Regions from separate parts of the Neorhizobium tomejilense genome, predicted to be linked through region 2. Evidence: riboswitches for the same ligand, from Rfam matches in the RefSeq annotation. Region 2 holds a riboswitch; the other holds the start of a gene.
The links. Region 2 has a riboswitch for S-adenosylmethionine ahead of metA (homoserine O-acetyltransferase MetA). Riboswitches for the same ligand answer to the same signal wherever they lie in the genome.
Positions count from the first base shown of each region.

Region 1 (8,074 bases), 3.6 Mb from region 2:
ATTGCCGGCGTCTATTTCCGTCAGTCGGAGCAGATCCCGACCAGGGTCCGCCTGGGCGTTGCCGAACTCTTCGACCGCGATGCCGATGGCAAGCCGCGTCACAACTGGCGGGCAGGCGGGCTTGTCGCGCAGTTCCTGCCGCACGCGCCTGAGCGCATGCGTCAGCCGGACCTGCATGGCGGCGATGGTGACGAGCGCGATTTCGAGTTCACCGAGGACGATTCCTGGGCCGAAGCCCGCACGCTGGTGGAAACGATCGACACCGACGAGCTGACAGACCCGCGGGTCGCAATCGAACGGCTGCTGTTTCGCCTGTTCCATGAGCGCGGCGTGCGGGTCTATGCGCCGCACCCGGTGTTCGATCGCTGCAGCTGCTCGCGCGACAAGATCAAGGGCGTTCTCTCGGGGTTCTCTGCCGAGGAGATCGAGGCGAGCGAGGAAGATGGCGAGATCGCCGTCACCTGCGAGTTCTGCTCGACCACCTATCGCTACAAGGCGGATGAATTCGCCGCAGCCTGATTATCGAACGGCGGGAGTTTCCTCCCGCCGTTTTCACGTCAAGGCATCTTGCATTCGAAGTTCGCGCCGTCTTTCAGGTCGCCGCTGCCGGAATATCTGGCTGATTGGGGATAGGGGCAGAGCGGACGCGTCATCACCGGCTTACCCTCCTTGATCTGCTTCGCCTGGATCACCGTCGGCGCCTTGCCGTTCTCCACCCAGTCCATCAGCGGCGTGAAGGCATCGAAGACATCCGTGCCGTAACCCGCGGTGCAGTGGAACATGCCGGGCACCATGAACAGGCGGTAGAAATCCGCCGTCCGCTCGGCGCCCATCTGTTTGCGGACGGCTTCATAATAGTTGACGCCCATCATCGGGTTGAGCGCCGGGTCGGACCAGCCGAAATAGGTGATCATCCGCCCGCCACGCTTTTGGAATTCGCTGAGATCCGGGTTGGTGGCGTCGACGATCTCGCGGATCGCGCCGATCTTCGGATATTCGCTATCGAAGTCGAACGTCTTCCAGTCGATCGCCTTTCCGGAGGCGGGCAGCATCGCCATGTTCTTGACGAAGGTCTCGCCATAGGCCAGCTGCCGGCTCGGTCCCTGCTCGGATACCATCCACATGTCCCAGCCGCTCACACCGGTCGGATCGACACCCTCGGTGCCGAACTGTACGCCGGGGAAAATCGTCTCCCCCTTGATCTTCACCCCGCCGGCGAGCGACTTCAGCGTTTCCACCTGCGCCGACGTAAAGCAGTCGGCACCGCCTGCCTCACATGTCTTCAGATCCTTGGCCGGATCGAAATTGCATTGACGGGGATCGGCGATCAGCCCGTCCCTGGCACCGTCGATCGCATCGCATTTGTCCATCACCGCCTCGGCGAGCACCGGAAGCTGAGCCCGGCTGATCGGCGCCTTGAGCAGAGCCCGCGCATTCCAGACGCCCCAGATCTGCGTATTGGTGAGATCGAGAACTGGAGCTCCGGCGAGGATGCCGTCGAAATCGGCCGGATAGCGCTGCGCCGCCATCAGGCCCTGGCGTCCGCCGGTCGAGCAGCCATCCCAGTAGGAGAAGGAGGGATGCCGGTCGTAATAACGCGCGGCAATCGCCTTGGCGGTGTCGACCGTCACATGCACCGCGCGTGAGCCGTAGTCGATCAAGAGGTCAAGGTCTTGTGCAAAATCCCCGAGCTTGTAGGTGGCCGCATCGTGGCCGGTATTCTGCTGGACGGTGAGGAAGCCTTTCGAAAGCGCCGCATTGCGGGTGGCGACCCGTGAAGGTGCCGCAAGGTCCTCGCCCGCGTAGCCGCCATTGCCGAACATATAGAGCCGCCGGTTCCAGTTGTCCGGCAGGGTGATCTCGAAGCGAACCTGCGGCCGGATATAGCCGGTCACCTGGCAATGGCCGGGGACCGTTCCCACGCCGGCCATATGCGTGGCTTTCAGCGCCGTGACCTCGGCAAAGGATTGGCCGTTCAGCATGCCGCAGGCGATCTGCGGCGACACGGTGGCGGAAGCGAAATCCGGCCTGTCCTTCTGATCGATGAAACTGCTCTTGTTTTGTGCGAGTGCCGGGGTGAAGGCCGCAACCGCCAGAAAGGCGCAGGGCGCCAGCAGAAAGGCCCGCTGAAGCGATCGTGTCATCAAGTTCTCCTCCCAAAGACCGGTTGACCACGTCAAGATGCCGCAGGAGGGAAGGGGTAACAAATAGAAAAACCGACGCCACCCATAACCTGCAGGTTGTCGTCGGTAGCGCGGTTTAGTTGAGGACGCGCATCAGGCCCGGTGAATCCAGGGAGAAAGCCGGGATCGTCACCTCGAAGGTCTCGCCTTCGTCGGTCTGCATGTCGTAATGGCCGAACATCAGGCCGGATGGTGTGTCGAGAGGACAGCCCGAGGAATATTCGTAGCTGTCGCCCGGCTTCAGCCGCGGCTGCTCGCCGACGACCCCCGGCCCGTCCACTTCGTCGACGATGCCGTTCTGGTCGGTGATGTGCCAGTAGCGATGCACCAGCTGCACGGTGAGCGTCGAATGGTTTTCGATGACGATGCGATAGCCCCAGACATAGCGGCTCTCTTCCGGATTGGATTGCTCCTCCAGATAGTAGGGTTCGACGGCGACATCGATATCTCTTGTCCGGGCGCGATACATGCGACACCTCAACAAATCTAACTTGGTTCGATATTGTACAGAGGCGCCGCAACGTCAAGAAATCTCGCGGTTTGAACAACCGAGTGTGAGCATTTGTTGAAGTTAAGGATAACCGGGATGGTGAATTTCTGGTCGATCCACCACCCCGGCCACTATCTTGAAAAGCGAACGCTTACACGCCGGCCTTGGAAAGCGCCCGGGCGAAATCCTCGATCAGGTCGTCGGTATCCTCGATACCGGCCGACAGGCGCACGGTGCCGGGCGAGATGCCGAGTTCGGCACGGGCCTCGTCCGTGAGGTTCTTGTGCGTCGTCGTCGCCGGATGGGTGATCAGGCTCTTGGAATCGCCGAGATTGTTGGAAATCTTGACGATTTCCAACGCATTCTGCAGCTTGAAGGCAGCTTCCTTGCCGCCCTTCAATTCGAAGCAGACGAGTGTCGAGCCTGCCTTCATCTGACGGGCGATGATATCGGCCTGAGGATGGTCCTTGCGGCCGGGATAGATGACCCGGGCCACCTGCTTCTGGTCGGCGAGGAAATCGGCGATCTTCGAGGCGCTTTCCGTCTGCTGCTTGACGCGCAGCGGCAGGGTCTCGATGCCCTTCAGCAGCGTCCAGGCATTGAACGGCGACATCGCCGGGCCGGTATGGCGGAAATAGTCGTGCAGGTTCTCGTCGATCCATTCCTTGTCGGAAAGCACGACGCCGCCGAGGCAGCGGCCCTGGCCGTCGATATGCTTGGTCGCGGAATAGACGACGATATGCGCGCCGAGTTCCAGCGGCTTCTGGTAGAGCGGGGTCGCAAACACGTTGTCGACGACGACCTTGGCGCCGATCTGGTTGGCGAGCCTGGCGACGCCAGCAATATCGACCACTTCGAGCGTCGGATTGGTCGGGCTTTCCAGGAAGAACACCTTGGTCTTCGGCGTGATCGCCTTTTCCCAATTCTCCAGGAAGCGGCCATCGACCAGGGTGCATTCGATGCCGTATTTCGGAGCGAGCGTCTCGACCACCCAGCGGCAGGAGCCGAACAAGGCGCGGGCCGCAACGATATGGTCGCCGGCCTTCAGCTGGCAGAGGATCGCGGCGGTGACGGCCGCCATGCCCGAGGCGGTGGCGCGTGCGTCTTCGGCGCCTTCCAGCATGCACATGCGCTTTTCGAACATGTCGTTGGTGGGGCTGCCGTAACGCGCGTAGATGAAGCCGTCTGTCTCGCCCTTGAAGCGGGCTTCGGCCGCTTCCGACGTGTCATAGACAAAACCCTGGGTCAGGAAGATCGCTTCCGAGGTTTCGCCATATTGCGAACGCAACGTGCCGCCGTGTACGAGCTGGGTTGCCGGGCGCCATTTGTTAGTCATGCGTGTCCTCTTTCAGAACAAAAAAACCGGTCGCATAAGCAGACCGGTTTCGCACCCGGTCTTTTTAGCCACTTATTTAACGTGGCTGCAAGCCGACCGGCCAAATCACCACGGGATAAGATTGGCATAGCGCCGCGCCCCGCTTGCGTCAATGGCTCGCATTTGGTTTTGTCGCGTCGAAAACTTGAGAGAGACATGATGGCTCGCGAAACAGGAATCTTGGCGGACCGCGCGATCGCGGCACTTTTCGACAGTGGGCGGCTGATCTCCGAGCGGGAGCTCGACCTGGATCAGGTTCAGCCCGCCAGCCTCGACCTGCGCCTAGGCGCCAAGGCATTCCGCGTCCGCGCGAGCTTCATGCCCGGTCCGACGAGCCTGGTCTCCGACAAGCTCGATCGGCTGAAGCTGCACGTGATCGACCTCTCGGAAGCCGCGGTGCTGGAAACCGGCTGCGTCTATATCGTGCCGCTGATGGAACGGCTCGACCTGCCGGCCAATATGTCCGCCTCCGCCAATCCGAAAAGCTCCACCGGCCGGCTCGATATTTTCACCCGCGTGATCACCGATTACGCGCAGGAATTCGACAAGATCCCGGCCGGCTACTCCGGCCCGCTCTACCTGGAAATCTCGCCGCGTACGTTCCCGATCGTGGTGCGCCGCGGTTCGCGCCTGTCGCAGATCCGTTTCCGCGTCGGCAACGCGCTGCTCGGCGAGCCGGACCTTCTGCAACTCCATAACGACGAAACCCTGGTCGCCTCCGCCAAGCCGAATGTCTCGGGTGGCGGCATCGCCCTGTCGATCGATCTTTCCGGCGACAGCGTCGGCCTGATCGGTTATCGCGGCAAACACCACACGGCCGTCGTCGATGTCGACAAGAAGGCGCAGCACGACATCTTCGATTTCTGGGAGCCGCTTTACAGCCGCGGCCGCAACGAGCTTATTCTCGATCCCGACGAGTTCTATATCCTCGTCTCGCGCGAGGCGGTGCACGTGCCGCCGCTTTATGCGGCCGAGATGACGCCCTTCGATCCGCTGGTCGGCGAGTTCCGCGTCCACTATGCCGGCTTCTTCGATCCCGGCTTCGGCCATGAGGCGGCAGGGGGACGGGGCAGCCGGGCGGTGCTCGAGGTGCGCAGCCACGAAGTACCCTTCATCCTCGAAGACGGCCAGATCGTCGGCCGCCTGGTCTACGAACACATGCTGGAAAAACCCGAAGGCATGTACGGCGCAGGCCTCGGCTCGAACTATCAGGCACAGGGCCTGAAGCTCTCGAAGCATTTTCGCGTCTGACACCACCTCCGGCTTGACAGTCGATGCCGTCTGTTGGAAATCTGCAGACCGACGCGGGTGTAGCTCAATGGTAGAGCAGCAGCTTCCCAAGCTGAATACGAGGGTTCGATTCCCTTCACCCGCTCCACTTTCCCGCCGCACGCCCCCGCTGCCTTTCAGCCCAAAGGGCCATTTATCGCCCCATGAGTCGATGATGGGACTGCGAGGGTTAGGGGAATTGCGCATCGTGTGGTAGCTTGGCGCAGATAGCTGCCCAGTCCCGACGACACGGAGGTAGGGTCCATGGCTGAGGGCATAGACGCACTTTTCGCGCAGGCGGCGCATCTGGCCGCCGGGTTCCGCCAGGCAGATCCTCAGCTCCACCGGCCGCAACTGCAATACCAGGAATGTCTGGCGACGCTCGTCGAAGAGCTCCAGGAGGAGACGCTGGCGATGGAGGACGTCCTTCAGCATCTCGTGGAAAAGGCTGAGCCGGGTCTCCATCGCATGACGGGCCCGCGTTTTTTCGGCTGGGTGATCGGCGGCTCACATCCGATGGGCGTGGCGGCAGACTTCCTGACAAGCGCCTGGGGACAGAATGCGGGTAATCACACCGCGTCCCCTGCCGCCGCGTCTTTCGAGAAGGTGGCGGCGACCTGGCTCTTGGACGTTCTGGGCTTGCCTGCTCAATGCTCCGTGGGTTTCGTCACGGGAGCGACGGTTGCTAATTTCAGCTGCCTGGCCGCCGCGAGAGGCGAGGTGCTTCGTCGCATTGGCTGGAACGTCGATGCAGACGGGCTATTCGGTGCGCCGCCGATCACCGTTGTCGTTGGTGACGATGCCCACACCACCGTTTTCTCAGCCTTGCAGTTCCTGGGACTTGGGCATGATCGCGTCGTCCGGGTCGCCACGGACAGACAGGGGCGTATTCTTGCCGGGCATTTCGAGGAGGTGGTCAACAAGGCGGCTGGTCCAATGATCGCCATCCTTCAGGCCGGGCAGATCAATACTGGAGCCTTCGATCCGTTCGCGGAACTTATCCCGGTCGCGAGGAGCAGGGATGCTTGGGTACATGTGGACGGCGCATTTGGTCTATGGGCCAAGGCTTCGCCGTCGACACGGCATCTTTGTCCTGGAGTGGAGTTGGCGGATAGCTGGGCCACCGACGGCCACAAGTGGCTTCAGACCCCCTATGACAGCGGCTATGCGATTGTAAGGGACGAAGTCGCCCACCGGCGGGCCATGACGATCGCTGCCAGCTACCTCCCCATCGCGGCGGAAGGGGAGCGGGACCCGTCGCACTACGTGCCGGAGCTTTCGAGGCGAGCACGCGGCTTCGCGACCTGGGCAATGATGAAGCACCTCGGCCGAAACGGCATCGCCCGTCTCGTCGAAGGTTGCTGTTCCGCCGCGCGGATCATTGCCGAACATCTGTCGTGCGAGCCGGGGATCGAGATCCTGAACGACGTCGACCTCAATCAGGTGATCTGCCGCTTCGGCTCGGATCTCTCGACCACCGATGCCGACGAGGTGACGAGAAGAACCATTGCGCGGTTGCAGCGCGAGGGAACGATCTTCGTGACCGGAGCCAGGTGGAGAGGGATCGAGGTCATGCGGATTTCCGTAAGCAACTACCGAACCGACGCGAGCACGGCGATGCTGGCCGCTGAGGCGGTGTCGGTTGCGTTCCGGAAGGAACGGTTGGGCAGCTGATGAGCTGCGACAGAGACCTTGCGGTCGGTGGCCGCCGGGCGCGTTGAGCGCCCGGCGAACCGGCTTTACTTCTTGGCGTCAGCCCAGCTCTTTACGAGTTCGTCGTAGTTGACGGTGACGGGCTTTTCCTTCTCGTTGGCGACCTTGAGCTGGGGAGCGAGGTTGCCCTTGGCGACCGCCTCCTTGTTCCAGTACGCGAGGTCGTGTTCCTCTGCGAGCTTCGGACCCATGTCACCCTGGACCTTGGCGCGTTCCAGGCGCTGCAGGACCTTTTCCTGCTCGGCGCAAAGCGAGTCCATGGCGGCCTGAGCCGTCTTGGCACCAGAGGACGCATCGCCGATCGCCTGCCACCAGAGCTGCGCGAGCTTCGGATAGTCAGGCACGTTCGTGCCGGTTGGCGACCACTGGACGCGGGCCGGTGAACGATAGAACTCGATCAGGCCGCCGAGTTTTGGCGCACGATCCGTGAAGCTCTTGTGCCGGATGGTGCTCTCGCGGATCAAGGTGAGGCCGACATGGCTCTTCTTGACGTCCACCGTCTTCGAGGTGACGAACTGGGCATAGAGCCAGGCCGCCTTGGCGCGGTTGGTGGGCGTGGACTTCATCAGCGTCCAGGAGCCGACGTCCTGATAGCCGAGCTTCATGCCGTCCTTCCAATAGACCCCGTGCGGAGACGGAGCGAAACGCCATTTCGGCGTGCCGTCCTGGTTCATCACAGGCAGGCCTGCCTTCACCATGTCGGCGGTGAAAGCCGTGTACATGAACATCTGCTGGGCGATTTCGCCCTGAGCCGGAACGGGTCCGGACTCCGAGAAGGTCATGCCCTGGGCGGCGGCCGGCGCATAGGCCTTCATCCAGTCGAGATATTTCTGGATGGAGTAGACGGCGGCCGGGCCGTTGGTATCACCGCCGCGTGCGACGCAGGAGCCGACCGGCTGCGACTTCTCGTTGACCTTGATGCCCCATTCGTCGACCGGCAGGCCGTTCGGAAGGCCCTTGTCGCCGTTGCCGGCCATGGAGAGCCAAGCGTCGGTGAAGCGCCAGCCGAGCGATGGGTCCTTCTTGCCGTAGTCCATGTGACCA
Region 1 covers NZ_CAXUSO020000001.1:115,667-123,740, forward strand. Annotated here, with positions in the region: gene ACSQ3G_RS00590 (Hsp33 family molecular chaperone) at 1-519, shown strand, start outside; gene ACSQ3G_RS00595 (tannase/feruloyl esterase family alpha/beta hydrolase) at 558-2,144, opposite strand; gene apaG (Co2+/Mg2+ efflux facilitator ApaG/CorD) at 2,260-2,652, opposite strand; gene ACSQ3G_RS00605 (O-succinylhomoserine sulfhydrylase) at 2,825-4,009, opposite strand; SAM riboswitch at 4,053-4,131, opposite strand; gene ACSQ3G_RS00610 (2'-deoxycytidine 5'-triphosphate deaminase) at 4,205-5,299, shown strand; tRNA gene ACSQ3G_RS00615 (tRNA-Gly) at 5,353-5,426, shown strand; gene ACSQ3G_RS00620 (pyridoxal phosphate-dependent decarboxylase family protein) at 5,582-6,991, shown strand; gene ACSQ3G_RS00625 (ABC transporter substrate-binding protein) at 7,057-8,074, opposite strand, start outside.
Region 1: linked by a shared signal. The riboswitch ahead of ACSQ3G_RS00605 (O-succinylhomoserine sulfhydrylase) and the one ahead of metA (homoserine O-acetyltransferase MetA) in region 2 are both predicted to bind S-adenosylmethionine.

Region 2 (8,074 bases):
CGGTGTCCTGATCTGCTCCGGCTGGAACAGGAAATCCTTCATGTAGCCTGCGACATGCCGCTGTTCGCCGTTGACCAGCAGCGTCTCGCCGCGTCCATCCGTCAGATAGTGGGACAGCGTGTCCTCGGGGTCCAGGTCCTCGCGCTTCTGGTCGAGCGTGGCGATTTCCAGGTTGGTGCCGAGCTTGACGGTGCCGGTGTCAGGCGCCAGCTGGCCGGTCAGCATCTTCAGAAGCGTCGTCTTGCCGGCACCGTTCGGGCCGACGAGACCGATGCAGTCGCCGCGATGCACGCGGATCGAGAACGGCGCGACGATGATCCGCTCGTCGTAGCTCTTGGTGATGTTTTCGGCCTCGATGACCAGCTTGCCGGATTCACGGCCTTCGCTGACGCTCGCCTGCACGGTGCCCTGCGGTCCTTTGTGGCCGCGGTAATTGCCGCGCATCGTCTGCAACTCGCCGAGGCGGCGCATGTTGCGCTTGCGGCGGGCCGTCACGCCGTAGCGCAGCCAGTGCTCCTCGCGCTCGATCGCCTTGCCGAGCTTGTGCTGTTCCAGCTCTTCCGCCTCCAGCACCTCGTCGCGCCACGCTTCGAACTCGCCGAAACCGCGGTTGAGGCGTCGTGACGTGCCGCGATCGAGCCAGACCGTGGCATTCGAGACTTTTTCGAGGAAGCGCCTGTCGTGCGAGATCACCACCAGCGCGCTTCTGGTCTTGCGCAGCTCCTCTTCCAGCCATTCGATGGTCGGCAGGTCGAGATGGTTGGTGGGCTCGTCGAGCATCAGGATGTCCGGCTCGGGCGCCATGACGCGGGCAAGTGCTGCGCGTCGGGATTCTCCGCCGGAGAGCGTGTTCGGGTGTTCCTGGCCGGTGAGGCCCAGATGTTCGAGCAGGTAGGTGACGCGATAGGGATCGTCGCCCGGGCCGAGGCCTGCTTCGGCATAGGCCTGCACCGTCGAATAATCGGCGAAATCCGGCGCCTGTTCGAGATAGCGGATGGTCGAGGAGGGATGGCGGAACACCTCGCCCGACTGGGGCTCGACCATGCCGGCGGCGATCTTCATCAGCGTCGACTTGCCGGAACCGTTGCGGCCGACGAGGCAGATGCGGTCGCCCGGCTCTACCTGCATGCCGGCGCCGGCGAGAAGCGGCGCGCCGCCGAAGCTCAGAAAAATATCGTCAAGTTTCAGAATTGGGGGCGCCAACAGTCAGGCTCCTGTAAAGTCGTGGGGGCGGGCAAGGATCATGGCCTTGCCCTTCCTCAAATGGAATTCCACCCGGCCTTCTGCAACGTTCGAGACGGTGCGCGAGGAGCCGAAGGGGAGCGAGAAGTTGTCGAGCGGATAACGTGCGCCGATGATATCGAGCCCTTCCAGGTCGGAAAAACCGATGACCGAAAACAGCGAACCCTTCGGCAGGTCCAGGGTCCTTGTGCCCGGCAGCAGCGGCACGGCCTCCTCGTCGCCCGACGTCAGCAGGATGTCAAGGTCGCGTTCGGCCAGGCTCATGGCGTGAAAGAGATGCTGAAGCGCATGGTCGCTGCGCTCGCCGCCGAGCGCGCCGGCAAGGATCAGCCTCGTCGCGCCGCGTTCGATGGCTTCGGCCGTTGCGATCTCACCGTCCGTCTCGTTCTTGGCCGGCGGAAAGGCCTGCCGCTCGACATGCGGGAACTGCGCGATCAGCGCGGCGTCGGAGGAATCGAAATCGCCGACCCAGAGTTCAGGCTTCACGCCGAGTGCTGACGCATGGCGCATGCCGCTATCGGCCGCGATGAAGCGGCTGCCGGCGATCGTGTCCCGCAGGCGATCGGTGACGCGCAAATTGCCGCCGAGCAGAATGGTGAAGGTCGAATGGGTCATGTGCATTGCCCATAGCGCAAAGCCGGTGGAAAGGGAAAGCTGTTGCACCGCCACGGGTGAGCTTTTAGTTTGCGGCGCGTTTACCGATCAGGATCACGAGATGCAGTTTCAGGGTACAGCGGACTATATTGCCGACAAGGATCTGATGGTGGCGGTCAATGCTGCGATCCGGCTCGAACGTCCGCTGCTGGTGAAAGGCGAGCCCGGCACCGGCAAGACCGAGCTTGCGCGGCAGGTGGCCGCCGCCCTCGGGCTCGATCTGATCGAGTGGAACATCAAGTCCACCACCAAGGCACAGCAGGGGCTCTACGAATACGACGCCGTGTCGCGGCTCCGCGACAGCCAGCTCGGCGACGAACGCGTCCATGACGTGGCCAACTATATCCGCCGCGGCAAGCTGTGGCAGGCCTTTGCCTCCGACAGGAAGCTCGTCCTGTTGATCGACGAGATCGACAAGGCCGATATCGAGTTCCCGAACGACCTGCTGCAGGAACTCGACCGCATGGAATTCCATGTCTACGAGACCGGCGAGATGGTGCGCGCCAAGGTCCGGCCGATCGTCATCATTACCTCCAACAACGAGAAGGAACTGCCGGACGCCTTCCTGCGCCGCTGTTTCTTCCACTATATCCGCTTCCCTGACGTGGATACGCTCGCCCGCATCGTCGAGGTCCATTATCCCGGCATCAAGCAGGCGCTGGTGCGCAACGCGCTCACTCAGTTCTACGAGATCCGCGAGATGCCGGGGCTGAAGAAGAAGCCCTCGACCTCCGAAGCGCTCGACTGGATCCGGCTGCTGGTCTCGGACGATGTCGATCCGTCGGACCTGCGCGGCGACGTCAAGAACGCGCTGCCGAAGCTGCATGGCGCTCTCCTCAAGAACGAGCAGGACGTGCATCTCTTCGAGCGGATGGCCTTCCTGGCGCGGCGGGAGCGGTGAGCGGAAGATTATGCTCCCATTGACGCCGGTCGTAGCAAGGCGTATTTGAACTTTCGAGAATTCGTGGTGATTTGGCCGGCCGGCTTGCAGCCACGTTAAAAAAGTCGCTAAAGGGCCGCGAGAAGATGTCTTCCCACGGACCGGTCGCGATTTATTTTGCCGCCGGTTTTATTTTTGTTGGGTTGAGACATGCCGATCAAAATTCCCGATACGCTGCCCGCATTCACTACGCTCGTTTCCGAAGGCGTGCGGGTGCTGACCGAAACCATGGCTGTACGGCAGGACATTCGTCCGCTGCAGATCGGGCTCCTCAATCTCATGCCGAACAAGATCAAGACCGAGCTGCAGATGGCGCGCCTCGTCGGCGCCTCGCCCCTGCAGGTCGAGTTCTCGCTGATCCGCGTCGGCGGCCACAAGGCCAAGAACACCTCGGAAGATCACCTCCTGTCCTTCTACGAGACCTGGGAAGAGGTGAAACACCGCAAGTTCGACGGTTTCATCATCACCGGCGCGCCGATCGAGACGCTTCCCTTCGAGGACGTCACCTATTGGGACGAGATGAGACAAATCCTCGACTGGACGGCGACCAACGTACATTCGACCATGAATGTCTGCTGGGGCGCGATGGCGGCGATCTACCATTTCCATGGTGTGCCGAAATACGAGCTCAAGGAAAAAGCGTTCGGCGTCTATCGCCACCGCAACCTGGTGCCGTCCTCGATCTATCTCAACGGCTTTTCGGACGATTTCCAGGTTCCGGTGTCGCGCTGGACGGAAGTCCGCCGCGCCGACATCGAGAGGAACCCGGACCTCGAAATCCTGATGGAATCCGAGGAAATGGGCATCTGCCTGGTGCATGAGAAAGCCGGCAAGCGGCTCTACATGTTCAACCATGTGGAATACGATTCGACCTCGCTGGCGGACGAATATTTCCGGGACGTCAATGCCGGCGTGCCGATCAAGATGCCGCATAACTACTTCCCGCATAACGACGATACGCTGACGCCCTTGAACCGTTGGCGCAGCCATGCACATCTTCTGTTCGGCAACTGGATCAACGAGATCTACCAGACGACCCCTTACGACCTGGAGAAGATCGGTACCGAATAGGTTTCGACGCGATGTTCATTCCCTTCTTCCTTCACCTCAAGGAAGCGAAGATCCCGGTGACGCTCCGGGAATTCCTCGACCTTCTCGAAGGCATGGCGGAAGGGATCGCGGATTTCGACGTGGAAGCCTTCTACTTTCTCGCCCGCACGGCGCTGGTGAAGGACGAGCGGCATATCGACAAGTTCGACCGGGTCTTTTCGGCCTATTTCCGAGGGCTCGAGGCGGTCTCCGGGGAGCCCGGTCTGGACGTCGCCAGCATCCCCGAAGAATGGCTGCGCAGGCTCACCGAGAAACATCTCACCGACGAAGAGAAGAAGCTCGTCGAGGCGCTCGGCGGTTTCGAGAAGCTGATGGAGACGCTGCGCCAGCGGCTGGAGGAGCAGAAGGGCCGGCATCAGGGCGGCTCGAAATGGATCGGCACCGGCGGCACCTCCCCTTTCGGGGCCTATGGCTATAACCCGGAAGGCGTGCGGATCGGCCAGGACCAGTCCCGCCACCGCCGGGCGGTAAAAGTCTGGGACAAACGCGAGTTTGCCGATTTCGACGACAAGGTGGAGCTCGGCACCCGCAATATCAAGCTGGCGCTGAAGCGGCTGCGCCGCTGGGTGCGGGAAGGGGCGGTCGAAGAACTCGACCTGGCCGGTACGATCCGCTCCACCGCCGAACACGGTTATCTCGACGTCCAGACCCGGCCGGAACGGCGCAATGCGGTGAAGCTGCTGATGTTCTTCGATGTCGGCGGCTCGATGGACGACCATATCCGGGTGGTCGAGGAGTTGTTCTCGGCAGCCCGCGCCGAGTTCAAGCATATGGAGCATTTCTACTTCCACAATTGCCTCTATGAAGGCGTCTGGAAGGAGAACGGCCGCCGGTCGGAGCGGACGCCGACGCTCGACCTGATCCGCAGCTATGGCGCCGACTACAAGGTGATCTTCGTCGGAGATGCCTCGATGAGCCCCTATGAGATCACCCATGCGGGCGGCTCCGTGGAGCACTGGAACCAGGAGCCGGGCGAGGCCTGGATAAGGCGCGTCACCGAGCATTTCCACCGCTGCGTCTGGCTCAACCCGGTGCCGCAGGACCATTGGAGCCATACGACCTCGATCGGCTTCATGCGGCAGCTGATGACCGAGCGGATGTTCCCGCTGACGCTCGGCGGATTGGAACAGGCGACGCGTGCGCTCACGCGCTAGAGCCTTTTTTCTTCTCCATGGCGTTGCGGGTCGCCGCCAAATCGCGCAGGTTGCCGCAAACATATCGGTGGAGGAGTAATCTCATGGCGGACCAGAATTTCGAAGTTTTCGGCACCACGGAAAAGGGCGAAACCGTCTATCGTGTCAGGATCTCCGGCGGCGGGCTCACCGCTAATGTCATCACCTGGGGTGCGGTGATCCAGGACCTCAGGCTCGACGGCCATCAGCCGCCGCTCGTGCTCGGTTTCGAACGGTTTGACGACTACCTGAACCATTCTCCTTATTTCGGCGCGACGCCCGGCCGTTCGTCCAACCGTATCGGCGGCGGCCGCTTCGTGCTGGACGGCAAGCAATATCAGCTGGAACTGAACGAGCGGGGCGTGACCCATCTCCATGGCGGCTCGGACGGCATCGGCCGCAGCAACTGGACGATCGTCGAATATGCGGCCGACAAGGTGGTGCTGCGGATCACCGATCCCGACGGCCGTGCCGGCTATCCGGGAAACTGCACGGTCACGGCGACGTACCAACTCAAGAGCGACGGCGCTCTTTCCGTTGTCTACCAATCCACCACGGATCAGCCGACGCTCGCCAATATCTGCCAGCATACCTATTTCAATCTCGACGGCCACGAGGATGCGCTCGATCACGACATCATGATTGCCGCCGACCATGTACTGGTCTTTGACGACAAGCAGGTGCCGACCGGCGAACTGATGGCGGTCGCGGGGACGCCCTTCGACCTGCGCGACATGGGGCCGATGAAGCGGTTCGACGGCGATGCCCAGGTCCTGTTCGATCATAACTTCTGCCTGTCGCCGGAGCGTACCCTCAAGCGTTCCGTGGCTTTGGCGCGCAGCATCCATTCCGGCGTGTCGCTAGAAGTTCGCACCACCGAGCCGGGCGTGCAGCTCTATGCCGCCTTCAAGCTGTCGCAGATTCCCGCAGAGGGCCTCGATGGGCGCCGCTATGGCCCATTCGCCGGGTTCTGCCTCGAAACCCAGGTCTGGCCGGATGCCATCAACCACGCCAACTTCCCGAATGCGGTGCTGCGGCCGGGCGAGGTGTTGCTGCAAGAAACGGACTATGTTTTTTCAAAGCAATGATCGCTGCCGGCTTTGTCCGGATCGGGATTATCTGAGCCCGAATTGACGACGCTGCCGGCCCGAAAGCCGGCGGCGTTTGCCGTTTTCCGGCTATGTCGGCTGGATCATGCGGCGCAGTTCGCCTTCCAGCAGCGCCATGTTCACTGGTTTCCGGATGGTCGTCCGGTTTCTGAAACCGTGGTGATCGTCGAGCTGCTCATATCCGGTGCAGAACAGGAAGGGCACGCCATGGGTCTGCAGCCATTCCGCAAACGGGTAGACGGGCTTTCCCCCGAGATTGACATCGAGGACGGCGATGTCGGGAAGTTGCGAGCCGTCGACCAGCCGCATGGCTTCGTCGGCAGTTGCCGCCGGTCCGACAATTTCCCAGCCGCGCGATTCAAGTTCGCTGCAGAGCTCCATGGCGATAAGGGTCTCGTCCTCGACGACAAGTATCCGCCCCGCCGAGCCGGGTTCCGATGACCTCGGCGCGACCTCTTCGCCAGCAACCGAGCCGGCCGAAATGTCGGGTCGATAGACAGACCGGGGCAGTATCGCGGTCAGGCGCATACCGGCAGTTGGCCAGCTGATGTCGAGTTCGCCCGCCAATTGACGGGTGGCGACTTCCCTCACCAAGGTGGAGCCGAAACCCCTGGATTCAGGCTTCAGCACCGCCGGCCCGCCGGTCTCGGTCCAGCGGAGCTCCAGTTCCAGGGAGGGCAGGATGCGCCAGGAGACATCGACGCGCCCTTCCGTGACCGACAATGCCCCGTATTTGACGGCGTTGGTGGCAAGCTCGTGGATGAGGAGGCTGACCGGCTGCACGGCATTGGGGGTGAGAGTGACTGAAGGCCCGCCAATCATCAGCTGGTTGACGCTCTGGTAGGCCCGGGTTTCCTCGGTGAGGACGGCTGCGAGATCTCCGCCCTCCCACCGGTTCTGCGCGAGCAGCGAATGGGCGCGGCTCAGCGCCGAAACGCGGCCTCGAACTGCGACGATGAAAGCCTCCTTGGTTTCGGCACGGGTCAGGGAGACCAGGGCCTGCACCACCGCCAGAGCGTTCTTGGCCCGGTGATCGACCTCGCGGGCCAGCAACTGGCGGGAATCCTCGTTGGCCTTGCGTTCGGTGATGTCGCGCAAGATGACCGTTGCCAGCTTTCCGTCGCCGATCTGTACTTGCGAGATCGATGCCTCGACAGGGAATTCCTCGCCATTGGCGCGCAGGCCGCTGATCGCCCCCAATGCACCCATCCGGCGGTTTGTAACGCCGGTCTCCTTGAAGAGGCGGATATGTGCGGCATGCCCATGCCGAAACCGCTCGGGGATGAAGCGTTCGATCGGCGAGCCGATCGCATCCTCGCTTGCGATGCCGAACATGCGCTCGGCGGCCGGGTTGAACAGCACGATTCGCTGGCCTTCATCGACGGTGATCAGCGCGTCCATCGCCGATTCCACAATCCCCTCCATGCGCCGCCGGCTTTCCAGCAGGGCATCCTCGGCGGCCTTTCGTTCGGTGATATCGCGCAGGATGACGGTGGCCAGCCGCTCGCCGCCGATCTCCACCTGCGAGATCGACGCCTCGATCGGAAATTCCTGGCCGTCGGCGCGCAAACCGCTGATGGCACCCAGCGATCCCATCTGGCGGGTGGTCACGCCGGTTTCGGTGAAACGATGAATATGCGCCGCGTGGGTCGGGCGATGGCGTTCCGGCATGAAACGGGAGATGTGCTGGCCAAGCGCCTCGTTGGCCGCCAGCCCGAACATGCGCTCCGCGGCCGGATTGAACAGGATCACCCGTTGTTCGTCGTCAATAGTGATGATCCCGTCCATCGCAGAGGCGACGATGCCCTCGAGGCGTCGCATGGTTTCAATAGCGGTTTTCTCACTGA
Region 2 covers NZ_CAXUSO020000001.1:3,684,666-3,692,739, reverse strand. Annotated here, with positions in the region: gene ACSQ3G_RS18405 (ABC-F family ATP-binding cassette domain-containing protein) at 1-1,203, opposite strand, end outside; gene ACSQ3G_RS18400 (thiamine diphosphokinase) at 1,207-1,863, opposite strand; gene ACSQ3G_RS18395 (AAA family ATPase) at 1,958-2,797, shown strand; SAM riboswitch at 2,851-2,928, shown strand; gene metA (homoserine O-acetyltransferase MetA) at 2,987-3,907, shown strand; gene ACSQ3G_RS18385 (vWA domain-containing protein) at 3,919-5,100, shown strand; gene ACSQ3G_RS18380 (aldose epimerase family protein) at 5,184-6,206, shown strand; gene ACSQ3G_RS18375 (PAS domain S-box protein) at 6,297-8,048, opposite strand.